DNA from 2 places in the Methylosinus sp. R-45379 genome. Region 2 is predicted to be linked to the other one. Evidence: riboswitches for the same ligand, from Rfam matches in the RefSeq annotation. Region 2 holds a riboswitch; the other holds the start of a gene.
What was found. Region 2 has a riboswitch for thiamine pyrophosphate ahead of thiC (phosphomethylpyrimidine synthase ThiC). Riboswitches for the same ligand answer to the same signal wherever they lie in the genome.
Positions count from the first base shown of each region.

Region 1: linked by a shared signal. The riboswitch ahead of A1351_RS00200 (FAD-dependent oxidoreductase) and the one ahead of thiC (phosphomethylpyrimidine synthase ThiC) in region 2 are both predicted to bind thiamine pyrophosphate.

Region 1 covers NZ_LUUM01000001.1:38,046-41,864, reverse strand. The annotation lists gene cobS (cobaltochelatase subunit CobS) at 1-62, opposite strand, end outside; gene A1351_RS00210 (J domain-containing protein) at 129-737, opposite strand; gene A1351_RS00205 (BolA family transcriptional regulator) at 843-1,130, shown strand; TPP riboswitch at 1,284-1,429, shown strand; gene A1351_RS00200 (FAD-dependent oxidoreductase) at 1,457-2,518, shown strand; gene thiS (sulfur carrier protein ThiS) at 2,487-2,636, shown strand; gene A1351_RS24245 (hypothetical protein) at 2,690-2,827, shown strand; gene A1351_RS00190 (thiazole synthase) at 2,958-3,752, shown strand.
Region 2 covers NZ_LUUM01000303.1:22,038-25,856, forward strand. The annotation lists gene A1351_RS22050 (OmpP1/FadL family transporter) at 1-961, opposite strand, end outside; TPP riboswitch at 1,257-1,357, shown strand; gene thiC (phosphomethylpyrimidine synthase ThiC) at 1,431-3,263, shown strand; gene A1351_RS22060 (hypothetical protein) at 3,471-3,713, shown strand.

The DNA of each region.
Region 1 (3,819 bases), on a different contig from region 2:
ACGGAGACTTTGAGGTCCGGCAGGGGCGCGGACCCGGCCGCTTTGTCGCTTGGGGTTGACATTGATCCTCCGTTTCGCCGACGCGCGCTCGCGACATTCGCGCCGGCAAGGCCTGGTCAAACGCTTGTTCAAACGAGCTTGGCGGCCCGCAACGTCTTATATGCGTGAATGATCTCCCGCAGTCTTTCCTCGCAGGAGCGATCTCCGCCATTGGCGTCGGGATGGTGACGTTTGACGAGCTCCTTATAGCGCGTCTTTATCGCCTCCGCACCGGCGGTCTCATCGAGACCGAGAGCATTCAGCGCCTTGATCGTCACCGCCGAATAGCGCGGGCTGGCCTCCGCCTGCGGCCGGGCGCGATGCGCCCGCTGCCGGTAGAGGCCCATAGGATCGGCGAAATTGTCGGGCCGCAGCGGGTCCTCGCGGAAGGAGGCCTGTCCGCGCTTCACGCCCATGGACCAGGTGGGGCGATGGCCGGTGGTGGCGTCGTCCTTCAGGTAACGGGCGACGTCCTCGTCGCTCATTCCGTTGAAGTAATTGTATGAATTATTATATTCCCGCACGTGCTCCAGGCAGAAGCAGAAATATTGCCCCTCGCGCAGCCGTCCCATGGGCGCGCGATGGGCTCCCTCGGCCTCGCAGCCGGGGGCGTCGCAGCGAAAACGAGTTTCGCGGCGCTCCTGCCTCTGCTCGGGCTTCACGCGGATACGATCGAAGAGGGGCGAATTCAAATCCATGGCGCTGCATTATGGTAGACTGGCCGCAGGCTGCAAGCGGAACCCGACGTCAATTTCAATCGGCGGGAATTTTGCTTGGACCGAGGCGACGAGGAGGATTCCACTATGGCCGAGCAAGGCAATATCGGCGCCGTCCAGGCCCGCATCCGTTCGAAGCTGACCGAAGGGCTCGCGCCCGTCACCTTGAAGGTGATCGACGAGTCTGACAAGCACGCCGGGCATGGCGGCCACCACCAGGATGGCGAAAGCCATTTTCGAGTCGAGGTGGTGAGCGAGGCGTTCGCGGGCAAGAGGCTCGTCGAGCGGCATCGCATCGTCAACACGCTGCTCGCCGAGGAGCTGGCGACGCGCGTTCATGCTCTGACGATCACCGCCCGCGCCCCGCAGGAGTAGCGCTGTCATCGCGAGGAGCGCAGCGACGAAGCGATCCAGGGGCCGCCCCCGGCTCTGGATTGTTTCGCTTCGCTCGCAATGACGACGGCCGGCCTCCTTACTGCAAAGCCATCGCGGCCCCGCTTGACGCGCCGCCGTTCCTGCGCAAATCTCGGTCTCGCCCAGGGGAGCCTCGCCGCTGGCGCGCTTTGCGCGTGGCAAGAGGCTGAGAGGCCGAATAGCTTTTTTAAAAAGCGGCTCGGCGACCCTTCGAACCTGATCCAGTTCGCGCTGGCGTAGGGAGGCCGCATGTTCCTGATATTCCTCGGCCCTATCGGGCCGCATCGATGCTGATCGGCGTGATCGGCGCCGGCGTCGCCGGCCTGACCGCGGCTTTCGAGATCGCCCGCGCCGGCGCGCCGCATGGCGCTGAGGTCGAGCTGATCGAGAAAGCGGCGGAGCCGGGCCGCGGCTGCTCGCATTACGCCGGCGGCATGATCGCGCCCTGGTGCGAGCTGCAAAGCGCCGAGCCGATTGTGGCGACGCTCGGCGAGGAGGCGCTCGCCTTCTGGACCAAGGACATTCCTGTCGCGAAAGTCGCCGGCAGCCTCGTCGTCGCGCCGCCGCGCGACCGCGCCGAGCTGACTGAATTCTCCCGCCGCACCCGGCGGTTCGAGCGGCTGGACGCGGATGGCCTCGCGGCGCTCGAGCCGGCGCTGGCCGGGCGTTTCTCGGGCGGGCTCTATTTTCCGCAGGAGGCGCATCTCGAGCCGCGCGCGGCGATGGCGGCGCTGTTCGAACGTTTGCAGACAATGGACAATGTCCGCATCCGGCTCTGCGCCGATTCTGTCCCACAGGCGGATTGGATCGTCGATTGCCGCGGCTTTGCCGCGCGCGGCGAGCTGGCGGAGCTGCGCGGCGTCAAGGGCGAGATGCTCGTGCTGCGCAGCGAGGAGATCGAATTGTCCCGCCCCGTCCGAATGTTGCATCCGCGCCATCCGGTCTATGTGGTGCCGCGCGGGGAGGGCGTGTTCATGGTCGGCGCGACGATGATCGAGAATGAGGAGCGCTCCCGAGTCACGGCGCGCTCCATCGTCGAGCTGGTCAATTCGGCTTTCGCCATTCATCCCGCTTTCGCCGAGGCGGAGATCGTCGAGACGGGCTCGGACGTGCGGCCGGCCTTCCCGGACAATCTGCCGCGCATTTCGCGCCAGGGCCGGACGCTCTATGTGAACGGGCTCTATCGGCATGGATTTCTTCTGGCGCCGGCGCTGGCGCGCCGCGTCGCGCGTTTTCTCTTCACGGGCGATATCTTCCCGGAGGTCATGAATGCGAATCAGGGTGAATGGGCAGACGCTCGAGATCGAGGCGCCCACATTGGAACGCCTCATCGAGGAATTGGGCTTTAGCGAGCAGACCGTCGCGACGGCGGTGAATCAGGAATTCGTGCGCAGCAAGGATCGCGGCGAGACGCTGCTGGTCGAGGACGATACGATCGAGATCGTCACGCCGCGGCAGGGAGGGTGAGGGGATTGTCGAACTTGCTACCTCCTCCACGAACTCCATGTTAGAGTCGGGTCATGAGCACGATCGTCACGGAAATCTACGACGCCCTTCGAGAGGCCGGCGCGAGCGAGGAGAAAGCGCGCAAGGCCGCGGAGGTCGTCGCTAATTTCGACTCGAAGAACAGCGACGTCAGCATGAGTTCGCTTTGCTGAAAGGCGAGTTCAACACCGTGAAATGGATGCTCGCGACCAATATCACGCTCACGCTTCTGGTGCTCGGAAAGCTGTTCCTGCACTGATGGCCGATGCGGTTTCCGGTCGAGCCCCGAACCAGCCGAATGCGATGACTGCGTCTCTCCTCCTCTACGGCGAGGTCCTATCCTCCCGCTTCCTGCTCGGCACGGCGCGCTATCCTTCGCCGGCCATACTCGCCGAGGCGATCCGCGTGGCGGGAGCGGAGATCGTCACCGTCTCGCTGCGGCGGGAGGCCGGAGGCTCGCGCGCGGGCGAGAGCTTTTGGCGGCTCGTTCGCGAGCTGGGCGTGCGCGTGCTGCCCAACACCGCCGGCTGCCGCACGTCCAAGGAGGCCATCGCCACCGCGCAAATGGCGCGCGAGCTGTTCGGAACCAGCTGGATCAAGCTCGAGGTGATCGGCGAGGAGGACACGCTGCAACCGGACGTCTTCGGCCTGGTCGAGGCGGCGCGCATCCTCAGCGATGACGGCTTTTGCGTCTTTCCCTATACGACCGAGGATCTCGTCGTCGCGGAGAAGCTGCTGGACGCCGGCTGCCGCGTGCTGATGCCCTGGGCGGCGCCGATCGGCTCCGGCCGCGGGATCAATAATCTCTTCGGCCTCAGAGCGCTGCGCGCGCATTTTCCCAATACGCCGCTCATCGTGGACGCCGGCCTCGGCGCGCCCTCGCAGGCGGCGGCCGTCATGGAGCTCGGCTTCGACGCGGCGCTGCTCAACACGGCGGTGGCGCGCGCCGGCGATCCGGTGGCCATGGCGCGGGCCTTTTCGCTCGCCATAGAGGCTGGCCGGGCGGCCTATCTCTCCGGCCTGATGGAGCCGCGCGACATGGCGGCGCCCTCGACGCCCGTGCTCGGCCGCGCCTTCGACGACGGACTCGAGGCATGAGCGCGCTTTCGTTTCCACCTCCCCCTGGAGGGGGGAGGTCGAGCGCCGAAGGCGCTCGGGAGGGGGT
Region 2 (3,819 bases):
ACGAGGCCGAATCAGTGTCCTTCCAGCCGAAGCCGGGGCCGCCGGACGAACCGAGCGAGCGGAGCAGCACCGGGAAGCTCGCATTGCTCACGGTCGATACGCCCGAATAGAAGATGTGGCGCCAGTCGGCCATGACGGTCAGATCGGGCGTCAGATCATAGGCGAGGCCGGCGGTGATATTGGCCGGAATATCGAAGCTGCCATGGTCGGCGAAGAGGCCCGAATATTTGCCGAAGCGGGTCATGAACATGGGCGTCGAGCCTGCGACGCCGATGCGGAACTGATCCGTCACCCGCCACTGCAGGCCGAGCCGCACGCCGCCGCCGAACGACCAGTCATATCCATTGTCGGACAGGCGATACATGTCGGAGGAATAGGGCGCGAAGGTCTTCAGCCCCTGCAGATTGATGGTCTGCACCGCGATCGTCGGCGCGACGCCGAGCGACAGCGCGCCGAACTTGCGCGCATAGCCGATGCTGGTGAAGGCCTGCTCGAGATCGACGCCCGCATAGCCGCCGCCGAATGGCCCGCCGAGCGGCGAATGGTAATGGCCGAAGTCGAAAGAGGTGTTGATGCCGCCATTGGCGTAGGACGCCGTGCCCCAGGCCGAGTCGGCGTCGAGCGGCGAGGCATAGGCGTCATGCGGCACGGGGAAGATCGGCCGCCCGCTGCGGACGTCGCCCGGCGCGAGCACCTTGGGCAGGCCGTCGGTCGAATAGCCGCGCTCCGGCAGAAGGGCGGTCAGGCCGAGCTGCATCTGGCGCTCGAGATCGACGAGGCCGGCCGGATTGACCGACAGCGACATGGCGTCCCGCGAATCGGCGACGCCGGCGCCCCCCAGCGCCTTCTGACGCGGGCCATAGCCGATCAGAAAATAGCCGTCCGCCGCCAGCGACGGAGCCGTCAAAGCGACGGTGAGCGCAGCCGCCGAGGCCAGATTACGCCAGTAAAATCCGTTCATTATCTATTGCCCCGCCCAGATCGGTCGCCGTTCACACGCCATTTAGAAGCACTCGGCAACCCGGCGGCGTTCGCACCTTACGACTCACTATTGCCCGAGAATCTATCAGAGCGGGCGGCGTGCGACAGCGTCGTCGCCCGGGCTCTGGTCGATATTTCCGATCCTGTCACGTTTTTGCAACAGCGGTTTCTGCCGAGCGGCGAGTCCAGGTTTCGCTCGAAAAATCAGTCCCCGCTTTTTCGGGACCGGCCCGGCCGGCCGGGCTTGCCGCGATCCGAGGCCACGGATAAAATCACGGCATGGCGAGGGGCGCCTCTCCGAGAGGAGCGGCTGAGAAGCACCCATCGAACCTGATCCGGGTAATGCCGGCGCGAGGGAAGGCCAGCAGGACGCGTCGCCCGATCTTTCGGGACGGCGCGCCCGACTTCATCGCCCGCTGCCCATCCATCCGAACCAATGGAGCGCGACGATGAACGTGCAGGACAAGCGCCCGACGACGCCCCAGAGCGTGACCACCGGACCGATCGGCGCCTCGCGCAAGCTCTATTCCGCGCCGCGCGGCCGCGAGGACATTCGCGTTCCCGTCCGCGAGATCGCGCTTCACCCCTCCGCCGGCGACGCGCCTCTGCGCGTCTATGATCCCTCCGGCCCTTATAGCTGTGGCGATTTCGCGCCCGATCTTTCGGCCGGCCTGCCGGCGGCGCGGCGCTGGCTCGACGGCCGCGCCGGGCTCGAGGCCTATGACGGCCGCGCGGTGAAGCCGGAGGACAATGGCTTCGTCGGCGAGGATCGGCTGGTTCCGCCCTGTCCCGCGCCGCGCGCCATTCGCCGCGCCGCCGGCTCGGCGCCGGTGACGCAGCTCGAATTCGCGCGCGCCGGAATTGTCACCGAGGAGATGATCTATGTCGCGCATCGCGAGAATCTCTGCCGCGAGCGCGCCTTCGCGCAGGCGGGGGAGCGGATCGAGGCGGGGGAGGGCTTCGGCGCCGCGCTTCCGGCTTTCGTGACGCCGGAGTTCGTGCGCGAGGAGATCGCCCGCGGGCGCGCCATCATTCCCGCCAATATCAATCATCCGGAAGCCGAGCCGATGATCATCGGCCGCAATTTCCTGGTGAAGGTCAACGCCAATATCGGCAATTCGGCCATCACCTCCTCGGTCGCCGAGGAGGTGGAGAAGATGGTGTGGGCGATCCGCTGGGGCGCCGATACGGTGATGGATCTCTCCACCGGCCGCAATATCCATAACATCCGCGACTGGATCATTCGCAACGCGCCCGTGCCGATCGGCACAGTGCCGATCTATCAGGCGCTGGAGAAGGTGGGCGGCGACGCCACCAAGCTCGATTGGGAAGTGTTCAAGGACACGCTGATCGAGCAGGCGGAGCAGGGCGTCGATTACTTCACCATTCACGCCGGCGTGCGTCTCGCCCATGTGCCGCTCACAGCCGATCGCGTGACCGGCATCGTCTCGCGCGGCGGCTCGATCATGGCGCGCTGGTGCCTCTCGCGACATTCGGAGAGCTTCCTCTATGAGCGCTTCGACGAGATCTGCGACATCATGCGCCGCTATGACGTCTCTTTCTCGCTCGGCGACGGATTGCGTCCGGGCTGCATCGCCGACGCCAATGACGCGGCGCAATTCGCCGAGCTGGAGACGCTGGGCGAATTGACCAAGATCGCCTGGGACAAGGGCTGTCAGGTGATGATCGAAGGCCCCGGCCATGTGCCGATGCACAAGATCAAAGTGAATATGGAAAAGCAGCTGCGCGATTGCGGCGAGGCGCCCTTCTACACGCTCGGGCCGCTCGTCACCGACATAGCGCCCGGCTATGATCACATCACCTCCGCCATCGGCGCCGCGATGATCGGCTGGTTCGGCACGGCCATGCTCTGCTATGTGACGCCCAAGGAGCATCTCGGCCTGCCCGATCGCGAGGATGTGAAGACCGGCGTCATCACTTATCGCATTGCAGCGCATGCGGCCGATCTCGCCAAGGGCCATCCAGCGGCGCAAGAGCGCGACAACGCCATGAGCCGGGCGCGTTTCGATTTCCGTTGGGAGGATCAGTTCGACATTGGACTCGATCCCGACACGGCGCGCCGCTATCACGACGAGACGCTGCCCAAGGAGGCGCATAAGGTCGCGCATTTCTGCTCCATGTGCGGGCCGAAATTCTGCTCCATGCAGATCACGCGCGATCTGCGCGAGGAGGCCGCCGCTATCGCCGAGCGAGAGAAGGGTTTTGCGGAAAAGAGCGCCGAGTTCTTGGAGAAGGGCGCGCAAATCTACGTCGCCGAGTGAGGCGAGCGGGCGATTTTTTCGGCGACCCTCGGGAAAAGCTCCTTTTGCGTCGCAGCAAGGCTTTTCCCGAGGCGCTTTCGGCGCGACACCGAAATGTCAATTACATTGACAGGCGCAGCGAAAACAGCCTATTTGCCCCGCGGGACGATGCGCCCTGTAACAAAATAAGGGACTAATGTTCCAACGTCCAAAAGAGGGAAACGGCAAATGAACATTCGCGCCATTGTGACGGCTGCTGCTCTGTCGCTCGGCATGGTCGGCCCGGTTTTCGCCGGCTGCGACACCAAGGATGAAGATGCGAAGGGCGTCTGCGTCGACAAGTGCTACTTCGAATATATCTCCATCAAGAATCGCTTCTCCTCGACCCCGGCGTCGATCGAGAAGGCCAAGTCCGACAAGGACGCCTGCTATCAGAAGTGCGGCTGCGAGCCGGCCTCGGTGAAGGAGTGATCCTTCCGGATCGACGCGAGTCCTGCCGGGAGCAGCTCCCGCATTCGCGATCGTGACGCCGCCGGGCGCGCGATATTTCGCGCGCCCAGGAGGCGTCCGCCGAATG